Regions from separate parts of the Rhodoferax sp. MLSD5-FHT05B10 genome, predicted to be linked through region 1. Evidence: riboswitches for the same ligand, from Rfam matches in the RefSeq annotation. Region 1 holds a riboswitch; the other holds the start of a gene.

Region 1 (7,594 bases):
ATGCCATGCACCATGGCGTGGCTCAGGCGCTGGCCGACCGAGGCGGGGTGCTCCGGCGTGCCGCGCCACTCCAGCTTCTTGCTGTCGTCCTTGGCGCCGCTCTTGGCGGTCTCGGCAATCTCCACCAGGCGCTCGCCGGCGTCGGGGCGGCGGTTGAGCACCACGTCTTCCACGCGCTCGCGTAGGGTGGGCTCCAGGTCGTCGTAGACGCCGACCATGCCGGCGTTGACGATGCCCATGTCCATGCCCGCCTGGATGGCGTGGTACAGGAACACGGTGTGGATGGCCTCGCGCACCGGGTCGTTGCCGCGGAAGGAGAAACTCACGTTGGACACGCCGCCCGACACCTTGGCACCCGGCAGGTTCTGCTTGATCCAGCGCGTGGCCTCTATGAAGTCCACCGCGTAGTTGTTGTGCTCCTCGATGCCGGTGGCGATGGCGAAGATGTTGGGGTCGAAGATGATGTCTTCGGGCGGAAAGCCCACCTTGTCGACCAGGATGCGGTAGGCGCGCTCGCAGATCTCGATCTTGCGCTGGTAGGTGTCGGCCTGGCCCTGCTCGTCGAACGCCATGACCACGGCAGCGGCGCCGTAACGGCGCACCAGCTTGGCCTGCTGCTTGAAGGCGTCCACGCCTTCCTTCATGCTGATGGAGTTGACGATGCCCTTGCCCTGCACGCAGCGCAGGCCGGCCTCAATGACGCTCCATTTGCTGGAGTCGATCATCACCGGCACGCGGGAGATATCGGGTTCGCTGGCAATCAGGTTGAGGAAGCGCACCATGGCCGCGTGGCTGTCGAGCATGGCCTCGTCCATGTTGATGTCGATGATCTGGGCGCCGTTCTCCACCTGCTGGCGCGCCACGGCCAGCGCCTGCTCGTACTCGCCGTTGAGAATCATGCGGGCAAAGGCTTTGGAGCCCGTGACGTTGGTGCGTTCACCGACATTGACAAACAGCGATTGGGCGTCAATGACAACCGGCTCCAGACCGGACAGCAGCATGGGGGAAATGGGCGTTGTGGACATGTGGGTCACCGGTAGAGCCGCCATCAGGCCGCTTCTGTGTAAAAGAAATTGCGCTGCAACGCGCGCGCGGCCAGCGGCGCCACGGCCCGGCCGATGGCACCGATGTGGTCCGGCGTGGTGCCGCAGCAGCCGCCCAGGATGTTGACCAAGCCTTCGGCGGCAAACTCGTGCACCAGGCGCGCGGTCACGTCCGGCGTCTCGTCGAAGCCGGTGTCGCTCATGGGGTTGGGCAGGCCGGCATTGGGGTAGCAGCTGATGAAGGTGTCGGGCGCCACACGGTTGAGCTCCTGGATGTAGGGGCGCATCAGCGCCGCGCCCAGGGCGCAGTTCAGGCCGATGGCCAGCGGCTGGGCGTGGCGCACGCTGTGCCAGAAGGCGGTGACGGTCTGGCCGGAGAGGATGCGCCCGGAGGCATCGGTCACGGTGCCGCTGATGATGAGGGGCAGGCGCTCGCCGCTGGCCTCGAAGTATTCGTCAATGGCGAACAGCGCCGCCTTGGCGTTGAGCGTGTCGAAGATGGTCTCCACCAGCAGCACGTCGGAGCCCCCTTCGACTAGCGCCTGCACCTGCTCGTAATAGGCCTTGCGCAGTTCCTCGAAAGTGACGTTGCGCGCGCCAGGGTCGTTCACGTCGGGGCTGATGCTGGCCGTCTTGGGCGTGGGGCCCACGGCACCGGCCACGAAGCGCGGCTTGTCCGGCGTGCTGTATTTGTCGCAGGCGGCGCGGGCCAGGCGCGCCGAGGCCAGGTTCATCTCCACCGCCAGGTCTTCCATGCCGTAGTCGGCCTGGGCTATGGTTGTTGCGCCAAAGGTGTTGGTCTCGATCAGGTCGGCGCCGGCAGCCAGGTAGCGTTCGTGGATGTCGGTGATCACGTCCGGGCGGGTCAGGCTCAGCAGTTCGTTGTTGCCCTTGACGTCGCGGGGATAGTCCTTGAAGCGCTCACCCCGGTACTGCTCCTCGTTCAGCTTGAAACGCTGGATCATGGTGCCCATGGCGCCGTCCAGGATGGCGATGCGGTTGGCCAGAATGCCGGGCAGCGCCTGGGCGCGGGTGTAAGTTACGGGTTTCATGCGAAGCGGCTCACCTTGTAGTGCAAACAAGTGAGCGCCGTTGACAAACCCAAGCCTGGCAGCCTGTGGTGATCCGGTAGACCGGTACCTGGCCGCTGCAGCGCCCCTTGGGAAGGCCGCATTTTAGTGCACGCAAGAAATCCGCCGCCAGGGTACCAACGGATCACTTGCCCGACAATAGGGTCTTGGCGCCCGGGGCGCCCCCTGAATTCAGCACGATTTTCGGCTTTTACCCGCAAAAACAGTGCGTAACCAGCTCCTGTTTTGATAGCAACCGATTCTTCCCCTACCCGCCAGACCTGCCACGCCATCCTGCAAGAGGTCTTTGGCTACGCCCAGTTCCGCGGCCCGCAGCAGGCCATCGTGGAGCATGTGGCCAACGGCGGCGACGCCCTGGTGCTCATGCCCACCGGCGGCGGCAAGTCGCTGTGCTACCAGATTCCGGCCATTGCCCGCGCCCGTGCGGGGCAGGGTCTGACCATCGTCATCTCGCCCCTGATTGCACTGATGCACGACCAGGTAGGTGCCCTGCACGAGGCCGGCGTGAGCGCCGCCTTTCTCAACTCCACCCTGAGCAGCGACGAGGCCTACCAGGTGGAGCAGCGCATGCTGCGCGGCGACATCACGCTGCTGTACGCCGCCCCCGAGCGCGTCACCACGCCACGGTTCCTGGCGCAGCTCGATTCCCTGCATGAGCGCGGCCAGCTGAGCCTGTTTGCCATTGACGAGGCGCACTGCGTCAGCCAGTGGGGCCACGACTTCCGACCCGAATACCGGGCGCTGACCGTGCTGCACGAACGCTATGCCGGCGTGCCGCGCATGGCGCTCACCGCCACGGCCGACGACCTGACCCGCGCCGACATCCTGGAGCGCCTGCAGCTGCAGGACGCGCGGGCCTTCGTCAGCAGCTTTGACCGCCCCAACATCCGCTACACCATCGTCGAAAAGACCGACGGCACGCAGCAACTACTGCGCTTCATCGCCCGCGAACACGAGGGCGACGCCGGCATCGTGTACTGCCAGTCGCGCAAGAAGGTGGAGTCGATCGCCGAGACGCTGGTGGAAGCGGGCATCAACGCCCTGCCCTACCACGCCGGGCTGGACAGCAAGCTGCGCCAGCAGCACCAGGACCGCTTCCTGCGGGAGGAAGGCGTGGTGATGGTGGCCACCATTGCCTTTGGCATGGGCATCGACAAGCCCGACGTGCGCTTCGTGGCCCACCTGGACATGCCCAAGAACATCGAAGGCTACTACCAGGAGACCGGACGGGCCGGGCGCGACGGCCTTCCCGCCGACGCCTGGATGGCCTACGGCCTGCAGGACGTGGTCAACCAACGCCGCATGATCGACGAAAGCCCGGCGGCCGATGCCTTCAAGCAGGCCCTGCGCGGCAAGCTCGACGCGCTGCTAGCCCTGGCCGAGGCTACCGACTGCCGCCGGGTGCGCCTGCTCAGTTACTTCGGCGAGGCCAGCCAACCCTGCGGGAATTGCGACAACTGCCTGCACCCGCCGGCGGTGTGGGACGGCACAGACGCCGCGCGCAAGCTGCTCAGCACCATCTACCGCATCCAACAGTCCAGCGGCATGGCGTTTGGCGCCGGCCACGTAATGGACATTGTGCGCGGCAAGACCACCGAAAAAGTCACCCAGTACGGCCATGAGGCCTTGAGCACCTTTGGCATCGGTGCCGGTTTTAGCGAATTGCAGCTGCGCGGCGTGCTGCGCCAGCTCATTGCTATGGGCGCCGTGGCGGTGGACGCCCAGGCGTTCAATACGCTGCAGCTCACGGAGCAGTCACGGGCGGTGCTGAAGGGGGAGGTGTCGGTGCAGTTGCGCGAATCGGTCTCGGCGCCGGCGGACCGCAAGCGGCGCTCCGGCGCGGGTTCCGCGGCGATCAAGGCGCCGATTGCGCTGGACGGTGCGGGGCTGGAGCGCTATGCCGCCTTAAAAGCCTGGCGCGCCGAGGTGGCCCGGGAGCACAACCTGCCCGCCTACGTGATTTTTCACGACGCCACGCTGGCAGCGATTGCCAAGCGGGCCCCACAAACCCTGGACGACCTGCAGGGAATCAGCGGCATTGGCGCCAAAAAGCTGGAAGCCTACGCGCAGGCGGTGCTGCGCGTGGTGTCGATCGACTGATGTGCCGGCGGCTCAATGCCGCTGAAAGCAGCTCTCGTACGACATGGCCGCACCGCTCATGGTGTTCTGCAGGCGGGCGATGGCCCGGCTGTGGCGGTCAGCGCCGTTCTTGTCGGCCAGATGCTGGCGGTGGTACTGCATCAGCGCGTAGAGCTTGGAGCGGCACGCGTCCAGGACGCCCGCGAAATTGAGCGCAATGTAGGCAGAGTGGTCGGCATTGGTATGGCGGTACTCGTCCGCCCAATAGTCGAACAACTGTCCTTGGTAAGTGCCTTTTTCAGGTACCTTGATCATCTCTTTGTGCATATCAACTGGTCAAAATGAAAGAAATAGATACTTTCAAAGCCGGTCAGCCTCTGTTCCAACGTGCTGGCGCTTTCTGGCATCCGCTGGGCAATATGACGCGCGGCGCCCCAAAACGGTTGACACGAACCTGAAATATGCCGGCCAGCGGCCCCGGCAGGCGCCCGATCGGCCGGACGGCAGGTATCCGCGCCAGGGCGAGCGCAGCGGGATCAGTGGGGGCCTTCAGGCCCGCCGCACGGCAAAATGTGCAAATTGCGCGGATAAATGCGCCATCTGCTCCGAAGAGATGGCAAATGGCATACCCTCCGGCACCCGGCACTCCTGCAGCGCCCAATGGGTGACGCCCAGGGCGGCCAGCTCATCCGCCAGCGCCTGCAAGGCGTCAGCGCCAAACAGGCCGGGGTGCCAGGTGGTGCGGCATTCATAGGCAACACCACTGGCCAGGAGGGCACGTAGCGCGTCGCGAGTACGCGGACCGCTGCCCGGGGTGCCGGTCAGGGCGTCGTGGCGGTCCAGGGGAGCCTTGATGTCCAGCCCCACCCAGTCCAGCAGCGGCAGGACCGCCGCCAGCCGCTCGGGGTACATGCCGCCGGTATGCAGGGCGGTCTGGAACTCCAGCCGCCGCACGGCGGCCAGTGCCGACGGCAAGGCGGCCTGCAGGGTCGGCTCGCCACCGGAAAACACCACGCCGTCCAGCAGCCCCTGGCGCGTCTGCAGAAAGGCCAGCACCTGGTCCCAACTCCAACCGGTGGCGGCGCCGGCGTCCAGCAGGTCGGGATTGTGGCAGTAGCCGCAGCGCCAAGGGCAGCCCTGGCAAAACACCACCGCCGCCAGCCGGCCAGGGAAATCGATGCTGGTCAGCCGGGTGAGGCCGCCCACGCGCAGGCCGGCAGCATCGGCCTGCGCATGCCGCGCGGCGGAAGAAGCCGGCGCGCTCTCAGTCCGCACAGCGCTGTTCGGCAAAGAACTGGCGCTCCTGGTGCTCACCCTGCTTGCCGATGTTGAAGCTGGCTACCGGACGGTGGTAGCCCATGACGCGGGTCCAGACCTCGCAGGGCTGGCGCTCGGCGTCGGTCAGTTGCACGGCAGCGCGGTTCACGGCGGTCATCTCGGTGGTGGAAATAGCGGTCATGGAAGGTCTCCTTTGGGGGGTTGAAAAAGCAAGGCTCAGGCCGCCAGCGCCAGGCGTTTGGCGGCCAGGCGTTCCTCGTCGCACACCGGGCAGAACGGGTGCTCGCCGGCCAGGTAGCCGTGGGTGGGACAGATCGAGAAGGTGGGCGTAACCGTGATGTAGGGCAGGCGAAAGCGGGTCAGCGCGCGCTTGACCAGGTCGCGGCAGGCCGCGCCGCTGGAGAGGCGCTCGCCCATGTACAGGTGCAGCACGGTGCCCCCGGTGTACTTGGACTGCAGCTCTTCCTGCCGCTCCAGTGCCTCGTAGGGGTCGTCGGTAAACCCCACCGGCAACTGCGAGGAGTTGGTGTAGTAGGGCCGTTCGGTCGTACCGGCCTGCAGGATGGCGCTCCAGCGCTTCTTGTCTTCCTTGGCGAAGCGGTAGGTGGTGCCTTCGGCCGGCGTGGCCTCCAGGTTGTAGAGGTGGCCGGTTTCCTCCTGGAAGGCGACGATGCGTGCGCGCACATGGTCCAGGAACCGCACGGCCAGGGCCTTGCCTTCGGAGCTGGTGATGTCGTGGCGGTCGGCGCTGAAGTTGCGCACCATCTCGTTGATGCCGTTCACGCCCAGGGTGGAGAAGTGGTTGCGCAGCGTGCCCAGGTAGCGCTTGGTATAGGGAAACAGGCCCTGGTCCATCAGGCGCTGGATCAGCTTGCGCTTGGTTTCCAGACTCTGCTTGCCCAGCTCCAGCAGACGGTCCAGCGCGGCCAGCAGCGCCGGTTCGTCCCCCGCGTGCAGGTAGCCCAGGCGGGCGCAGTTGACGGTTACCACGCCCAGACTGCCGGTCTGCTCGGCGCTGCCAAACAGGCCATTGCCGCGTTTGAGCAGCTCACGCAGGTCCAGCTGCAGGCGGCAGCACATGGAGCGCACCATGTTGGGCTCCAGCTCGGAATTGATGAAGTTCTGGAAATAGGGCAGGCCGTACTTGGCCGTCATCTCGAACAACGCGGCGGCGTTCTCGCTCTCCCAGGGGAAATCGGACGTAATGTTGTAGGTGGGGATGGGAAAGGTGAAGACCCGGCCCTTGGCGTCGCCCGTGGTCATGACGTCGATGTAGGCGCGGTTGATCAGGTCCATCTCAGCCTGCAGCTCGCCGTAGCAGAACGGCATCTCCACGCCGGCGATCACCGGCACCTGTTCGCGCAGGTCCTCGGGGCAATTCCAGTCGAAGGTGAGGTTGGTAAACGGCGTCTGCGTACCCCAGCGCGAGGGGACGTTCAGGTTGTAGACCAGCTCCTGGATGCACTGGCGCACGGCGGCGTAGTCCATGCGGTCCTGGCGCACAAAGGGGGCCATGTAGGTGTCAAACGACGAGAACGCCTGCGCGCCGGCCCATTCGTTTTGCAGCGTACCCAGGAAGTTGACGATCTGGCCCACCGCCGAGGACATGTGCTTGGGCGGACCCGCCTCCACCTTGCCGGGCACTCCGTTCAGGCCCTCGTGCAGGAGCGTGCGCAGCGACCAGCCGGCGCAGTAGCCACTGAGCATGTCCAGGTCGTGGATGTGCAGGTCGCCGCTGCGGTGGGCCTCGCCGATCTCGGGCGTGTAGACGTGCGAGAGCCAGTAGTTGGCCGTGACCTTGCCCGACACGTTCAGGATCAGCCCGCCCAGCGAATAGCCCTGGTTGGCATTGGCGTTGACCCGCCAGTCGGCGCGCGACAGGTATTCGTTGACGGACGACTCCACATTCACCAGGGTCTGGCGATCCGAACGCAGGGCGGCGTGGCGTTCGCGGTAGACGATGTAGGCGCGCGCCGTCTGGAAGTGGTTGGCGGCGATCAGGGTCTGCTCCACCACGTCCTGGATCTGCTCGATGGCGGGGGCCTGGCCGTGGAAGCGGTGGATCAGCACCTTCACCACCTGGGCGCACAGCAGGGCGGCTTC
Region 2 (7,594 bases), on a different contig from region 1:
CCCCCGCGCGCACCTTGGTGGCAAAGGCCTGCAGGTCGCTGACCGGCGACTTGGCCTGGGGATGGACCTCGGGGTAGGCCGCGACTTCGATATGGAACGCATCGCCGGTCTCGGCGCGGATGAACGCCACCAGGTCGCTGGCGTAATGGAACTCGCCGCCGGCGCCATAGCCGCTGGGCAGGTCCCCGCGCAAGGCCACCAGACGCTTAACACCCATGGCCTGCAGGGTGGCCAGTTGCGCGCGCACCGTGGCCTGGGTGGCGCCAATGCAGGAGAAGTGCGAGGCGGCACTCACGCCCTCGCCCAGGATTTCGCGCACCGTGGCGAATGTTCCCTCCTGGGTGGAGCCGCCAGCCCCGAAGGTGACCGAGCAGAACTCGGGCTGCAGCGCGTACAACTGCTGGCGCGCCGCGCGCAGCTTGTCCGCCCCTTCCGGGGTCTTGGGCGGGAAAAACTCCAGGCTGACAGGAATGCGGGGCGTTGGTTTCATGGTTTTTGGGCGCAAATGAAAAATTCGTGGTTGCCGTCGCCACCGGCAATGGGCGAGTCGAACCACGCGGTCACGGTCAGATCCAGCGCGGCGCAGGCCTCGCGCAGGCGCTGCTCCACAATGGGGTACATGGCCGCATCCTTGACGATGCCGCCCTTGCCCACCTGGCCGGGCTGCAACTCGAACTGGGGTTTGACCAGCATCAGCAGCGTGCCCCCAGATTTCAGGAACGGCACGACAGCCGGCAGCACCAGGGTCTGCGAGATGAAGGACAAATCGCCCACCACCACGTCAAACGCGGGCTCAAACGGTTCTGCCTCCTTGTTTTCGGGGTCAAACAGGCCGCCAGCCCCCGTGTAATTTGCGCAGGCCGCTATCAAATCATTAGCATCCAGCGCGCGGGCATTGACGCCTTCCACGCACAGCACCCGCCCGTCCTCGCGGATGCTGGGGTGCAGCTGGGCACTGCCCACATCCACCCCCACCACCAGGCGCGCACCGTGCTGCAACAGGCAGTCGGTAAAACCGCCTGTCGATTGCCCCACGTCCAGGCAGGCCAGCCCGTCCACCGACAGGCCCACCTGCTTCAGGGCCGCCTCCAGCTTCAGCCCACCGCGTGAGACGTAGCGGGCTTCGGAGTCGTCCAGCAGCTGCAGAGGGGCGTCGTCCGGAACCTCGTCGCCATTCTTGGCTACGGTCTTCCATTCGTCGCCCTTCTTCCACTGCACGCCGTCGGCAATCAGGCGCTGGGCCTGCGAGCGGGTGCTCGCCAGGCCCCGCTGCACCAGCAGTTGGTCAATGCGCATGCTGTTGCGGGCTCAGTAGCGGTAGGTTTCTTTTTTGTACGGACCGTTCTTGCTGACGCCGATGTAGGCGGCCTGCTCGTCGGTCAGTTCGGACAGCATGGCGCCGACCTTCTTCAGGTGCAGGCGCGCCACCTTCTCGTCCAGGTGCTTGGGCAGCACGTACACCTTGCCGTTCTTGTATTCCTTGGGCTTGGTGAACAGCTCGATCTGCGCAATGGTCTGGTTGGCAAAGCTCGACGACATGACGAAGCTGGGGTGGCCGGTGCCGCAGCCCAGATTCACCAGACGGCCCTTGGCCAGCAGGATGATGCGCTTCTCGGGCTTGCCGTTCTTGCCCTTGGTGGCGGGGAAGATGACATGGTCCACCTGGGGCTTGATCTCTTCCCACTGCAGCTTCTCCAGCGAAGCGACATCGATTTCGTTGTCGAAGTGGCCGATGTTGCTGACGATGGCCTGGTCCTTCATGGCTGCCATGTGCTTGTAGGTGATGACGTTCTTGTTGCCGGTGCAGGTCACAAAAATGTCGGCCTTGTCGGCGGCGTATTCCATGGTCACGACCTTGTAGCCTTCCATGGCGGCCTGCAGGGCGTTGATGGGGTCGATCTCGGTCACCCACACCTGGGCGGACAGGGCGCGCAGCGCCTGGGCCGAGCCCTTGCCCACGTCGCCGTAGCCGGCCACCACGGCCACCTTGCCTGCGATCATGACATCGGTGGCGCGCTTGATGGCATCCACCAGCGATTCACGGCAGCCGTACAGGTTGTCGAACTTGCTCTTGGTCACCGAGTCGTTGACGTTGATGGCGCGGAACGCCAGCGTGCCCTTGGCAGCCATTTCTTCCAGACGCATCACGCCGGTGGTGGTTTCCTCGGTCACGCCGATGATGTTCTTCAGGCGGCGGCTGTACCAAGTGGGGTCCAGCTTGAGCTTGGCCTTGATGGCCTTGAACAGGCAGATCTCCTCTTCGCTGCCGGGCTTGGCCAGCACCTTGATGTCCTTCTCGGCGCGGGCGCCCAGGTGCATCAGCAGCGTGGCATCGCCGCCGTCGTCCAGGATCATGTTGGGGCCTTCGGCCGCCGTGCCCTTCTTGCCGCCGAATTCAAAGATGCGGTGGGTGTAGTCCCAGTAGTCTTCCAGCGTCTCGCCCTTGTAGGCAAACACCGGCGTGCCCTTGGCCACCAGAGCGGCAGCAGCGTGGTCCTGCGTGGAGAAAATGTTGCACGACGCCCAGCGCACTTCGGCGCCCAGGGCCTGCAGGGTTTCGACCAGCACGCCGGTCTGGATGGTCATGTGCAGCGAGCCGGTGATGCGCGCGCCCTTCAGAGGCTGGCTCTTGGCGAACTCTTCGCGGATGGCCATCAGGCCGGGCATTTCGGTCTCGGCAATGGTGAGTTCCTTGCGGCCCCAGGGCGCCAGGCTCAGGTCGGCAATTTTGTAGTCTTCGGTCTTGGCAGGTTTGATCACGCTCATGGCTGGCTCCAGAAAAATGGGTAAGCCACCGTGCTGCGGGAGTAACCAGGGAAAGGGCTCACCACACAGAACAGTGGGTGAGCGTCGTTGAGTGGCAGGGACGAACCTGCCGTTGGCGTTTCCGAGCCTCGTCCACTGCGCGTGAACTGCAACGCTCCTCGGAATGCACGGATTATACGGAGCAACGCCCCCGCCCCCCACTGCCTGTGCCCGGGTGTCGCCTCGGTGGCTGACCGGGACAGGCCCGGCCGCCACACTGGCGGCTTCCCCAACAGGAGCATTCTTCATGGACATTCGAAACAAAGTCGCCATCGTCACCGGGGGCGCCAGTGGCATTGGCCGCAGCATTGCCCGGCGCTTCGCCGCCGAGGGCGCCCGCGCCGTGGTCGTGGCCGACATCAATCTGGCGCGCGCCCAGGAAGTGGCCGACGAATTTGGCGGCCTGGCCGTGCGTTGCGACGTGAGCCAGGAGGCCGACATCCAGGCCTTGGTGGCCACAACCCGCCAGCACTTTGGCCAGGTGGACGCCTATATCTCCAACGCCGGCATTCTGGGCCGCATGGGCGGCCTGGACCTGGACGACGCCCTGTGGAATGCGATGTGGAACATCCACGGCATGGCCCACGTCTGGGCGGCGCGCGCCGTGGTGCCCGAGATGGTGGCGCGCGGCGACGGTTTCTTCCTGGTGACCGCATCGGCCGCCGGATTGCTGACCATTGTCGAATCCGCCCCCTACGCCGTGACCAAGCACGCCGCCGTGGCCTTTGCCGAATGGCTGCGCATTGCCTACGGCCGCCAGGGCGTGCAGGTGGCCTGCCTGTGCCCGCAATCGGTGCAGACCGACATGGTGGGCGACAGCGATGGCGGCTCGGCCGCGGTCAACGGCATTCTGGCCCCCGAGGTAGTGGCGCAGGAGGTGGTGACGGTCATGGACAACGGGAAATTCCTGGTGCTGCCCCACCCCGAGGTGGCGCAGTATTTCCGCAACAAGGGGCAGGACTACGAGCGCTGGATCGGTGGCATGCAGAAGATGTACGCCCGCCACGCCGAAGGCGGATAGCGCGAGGGGGGGGGGATATCCCAGATTTGATCTGGGTCAACACGCGGTGAGAATCCGGAATTTGCGGGTGTACCCACATTAGGATCACCCCACTTCGGCCATCCAGCGACCTGCTAGTGGGTATTGCCCGGCCGTCAAACGACGACGCAACGCAGTCTTTCGCCATGGCCCAAGTCACCCTGCAGTCCCGAGACGACCCCATCAACCACGCCCTGGACGCCATGGACCAGGGCTTCCTGTGGCTGGACCCCGACCTGCGGGTGCGCCAGCACAACCGCGCCTACCGCCGCCTGCTGGACCTGGAACAGGCCGACCAGTTCATTGGCCAGCCCTACAGCGCGCTGCTGCAGTATTTCCTGGAGCGTGGCGAGTTTGCCGACATGGGCGTGCGCGAAGACTTCGTCGCCCGCCGGCTGCGGGCCATGCAGGCCAGCGAGCCATACCGCCTGGAGCGTGCCCGGCCCAATGGCATGCTGCTGCGCGTGGCCGCCGTGCCGCTGGCGGCGGGAGGCTATGTCTTCACCTACCTGGACATCACCCGCGAGAGCCGCGCCCTGGAAGAGGTGCAGCGCACCGCCAAGGCCGCGGTGGTGGCCATGGCCAACTTCGCCGAGCACCGCGACACCGATACCGGTGTACACGTCCTGCGGGTGGCCCGCCTCGTGGGCCAGATTGCCCGCCAGCTGCATGCCAACGGGCATTTCCCCGACACCGTGGACGAGGCATTCATCGAGCAGGTGCGCATCGCCAGCATCCTGCACGACGTGGGCAAGATCTCCGCGCCCGACCGCATCCTGCTCAAGCCCGGACCGCTGACCGACGACGAACGCAAAACCATGATGCTGCACCCCACCAAGGGGGCCCAGTTGCTGCGTCAGGCCCACCTGATGATGGGCGAGAGCGCCTACCTGCGCATGGGCGCCGACATCGCCCAGACCCACCACGAGTGGTTCGACGGCAGCGGCTACCCCGCAGGCCTGGCCGGTGACGCCATTCCCCTGGCCGGACGCATCTGCGCCATTGCCGACGTGTTCGACGCCCTCACCTCCCGGCGCCCCTACAAGGCCCCCTGGAGCACCGAGCGCGCCGTGGCGCAGATCGCGCAGCAACGGGGCACGCAGTTCGATCCGTCCGTGACGGACGCCTTCGTCGCCGTCATCCGCAACCGCGAGGCAGTGTCCGTGGTGCAGTGGACCGACGCCATGAGCGTGGGCGACCAGCACATCGACGAGCAGCACATGATCCTGATGGACACCATCAACCAGCTCGCCACGGCCGAAAGCCAGAACGACCGCCCGGTGGTGGCCATGATCATCGACGAGCTGGTGAGCTACGCGTCCTTCCATTTCGACTACGAAGAACAGCTGATAGCCGACGCGGGCTACCCCGACCTGGCCAAGCACCAGCGCATCCACCAGGGCTTCAGCAAATGGATCGCCGAAGTACGGGACGACTTCATCCACCGCCGCCGCACCCAGGTGGGCGCGCGCATCCTGCACTTCCTGCGCGACTGGCTGCGCAACCACATCCTCGATGAGGACCAAGCGTACCGCCCGTACCTGGGCCCGCAGAAGTAGGCGGCCCGCCCGCCTCCGGTAAAATCGGCCGCTTCCGGGCACACGCCCGCGGGGGTGCACGCGCACTCTTTGCCCCACCTTCTGGAATCCCTGTGTCTTTCCTTGCCGAAACCCGCCGCCGCCGCACGTTTGCCATCATTTCCCACCCCGACGCGGGCAAGACCACGCTGACAGAGAAGCTGCTGCTGTTCTCGGGCGCCATCCAGATTGCCGGCTCAGTGAAAGCGCGCAAGGCGTCCCGCCACGCCACCTCCGACTGGATGGAAATCGAGAAGCAGCGTGGCATCTCGGTGGCCTCCAGCGTGATGCAGATGGTCTACCGCGACCACGTCATCAACCTGCTCGACACCCCCGGCCACAAGGACTTCAGCGAGGACACCTACCGCGTGCTCACCGCCGTGGACTCGGCCCTGATGGTGATCGACGCCGCCAACGGTGTGGAGGCACAGACCCGCCGCCTGATCGAGGTCTGCCGCCAGCGCGATACCCCCATCATCACCTTCGTTAACAAGATGGACCGCGAGGTGCGCGAGCCACTGGACATCCTCGACGAGATCGAGCGCGAGCTGGGCATGCCCTGCGTGCCCATGACCTGGCCAGTGGGCCAGGGCAAGCTGTTTGGCGGCATCGTCAACCTGCGCACGCAGGCCATGACCGTGTTCGAGTCGGGCAGCGAGCGCCGCCCGCAGGACTTTGACACCGTGCCCCTGTCCGATGCCGCCACACTGGCGCAGCGCTTCGGCCACGAGTGGACCACCGCCATGGAAAGCATGGAACTGGCCACCGGCGCCTCCCCGGCGTGGGACATTGAGGCCTTCCTGGCCGGCAAGCAGACGCCCGTGTTCTTTGGCTCCGGCGTGAACAATTTTGGCGTGATGGAAGTGCTCGACGCCCTGGTTGACCTCGCCCCCAGCCCACGCAGCCGCACCAGCACCACCCTGGTCAACCGCCAGCCGGTGGTGAAGGAAGTGCAGCCCGAAGACGACGCCTTCAGCGGCGTGGTCTTCAAGGTACAGGCCAACATGGACGCCAACCACCGCGACCGCATCGCCTTCGTGCGCATGGCCAGCGGCAAGTACACGCCGGGCATGAAGCTCAAGGTCATGCGCACCGGCAAGGAACTGCGCCCCACCAGCGTGGTGACCTTCATGAGCCAGCGCCGCGAGGCGGTGGAAGAGGCTTACGCCGGCGACATCGTGGGCTTTACCACCCACGGCGGCGTGCAGCTGGGCGACACCATCACCGACGGTTCGGTCAACCTGCTCTACACCGGCCTGCCCTTCTTCGCCCCGGAAATGTTCATGACCGTGGTGCTGAAGAACCCGCTGCGTACCAAGCAGCTGCAGCAGGGCCTGGCCCAGCTGGGCGAGGAAGGCGCCATCCAGGTGTTCCGCCCCGAGATGGGCGGCAACATGCTGCTGGGCGCCGTGGGCCAGCTGCAGTTTGAAGTGGTGCAGCACCGCCTGAAGGCCGAGTACGACGCCGACATCCGCCTGGAAAGCTGCCAGTACACCGGCGCGCGCTGGATCACCGCCGACACGCCGGCCGAGCTGAAAACTTTTTGCGACGCCTACCCCATGCGCATGGCACGCGACGCGGCAGACACCCTGGCCTACCTGTGCACCAGCCCGTACGACGTGCGCCTGGCGCAGGAACGCTTCCCCAAGATCCATTTCCACCCGCTGCGCGAACATGCCGGTTTGGCCCTGCAGACCGCAGGTTGATTGCGCAGAGCGCTACTAAAACCGTAGCATGACCGTGCCCGTCGAGTCCTCCTCTTCCGCGCCAGTTCCCGGCGCGCGGCTGGGCCTGGCCAGCATTTTCGGCTCCACCTTCCTGGAGCTGGTGAGCCACTTCATGCTCATGCCGCTGCTCCTGCTGCGCATGAAGGGGGCTGACGTGTCCAGCACGGTGGCCGGGCTGTTTGCCTCCACCGGCTGGCTGGGCATTTTCCTGATGACGCCGTTCGCCTCGGCCGTGGCCCACAAGCTGGGCCGCCGCCCGGCGCTGTGGATGGCCGGTGGCGTGCTCACCCTGTCGGCGGTGCTGTTCGCCACCTCGGACCAGCTGTGGGTCTGGTTTGCGCTGAACCTGGCCTCCGGCCTGGCCATGGCCCTGCGCTGGGTGCTGGCCGAGGCCCTCATCGCCGAATTTTCTCCCCCCGGCCAGCGCGGGCGCTACGTGGGCTTCT

Evidence for each region. A riboswitch is a leader RNA that binds a small molecule or an ion and turns the genes downstream of it on or off. The one in region 1 is predicted to bind S-adenosylhomocysteine.
Region 2: another riboswitch for S-adenosylhomocysteine. It lies ahead of ahcY (adenosylhomocysteinase); the one in region 1 lies ahead of AC1Q5W_RS10790 (homocysteine S-methyltransferase family protein).

The regions. Positions count from the first base shown of each region.
Region 1 covers NZ_JBXAFT010000006.1:24,520-32,113, forward strand. The annotation lists gene metH (methionine synthase) at 1-1,025, opposite strand, end outside; gene AC1Q5W_RS10790 (homocysteine S-methyltransferase family protein) at 1,049-2,095, opposite strand; S-adenosyl-L-homocysteine riboswitch at 2,121-2,210, opposite strand; gene recQ (DNA helicase RecQ) at 2,360-4,234, shown strand; gene AC1Q5W_RS10800 (hypothetical protein) at 4,247-4,540, opposite strand; gene AC1Q5W_RS10805 (anaerobic ribonucleoside-triphosphate reductase activating protein) at 4,763-5,425, opposite strand; gene nrdD (anaerobic ribonucleoside-triphosphate reductase) at 5,478-5,672, opposite strand; gene AC1Q5W_RS10815 (ribonucleoside triphosphate reductase) at 5,708-7,594, opposite strand, start outside.
Region 2 covers NZ_JBXAFT010000007.1:202,720-210,313, reverse strand. The annotation lists gene metF (methylenetetrahydrofolate reductase [NAD(P)H]) at 1-490, opposite strand, end outside; gene AC1Q5W_RS13220 (TlyA family RNA methyltransferase) at 487-1,296, opposite strand; gene ahcY (adenosylhomocysteinase) at 1,309-2,766, opposite strand; S-adenosyl-L-homocysteine riboswitch at 2,839-2,932, opposite strand; gene AC1Q5W_RS13210 (SDR family oxidoreductase) at 3,053-3,826, shown strand; gene AC1Q5W_RS13205 (bacteriohemerythrin) at 3,991-5,403, shown strand; gene AC1Q5W_RS13200 (peptide chain release factor 3) at 5,496-7,127, shown strand; gene AC1Q5W_RS13195 (MFS transporter) at 7,156-7,594, shown strand, end outside.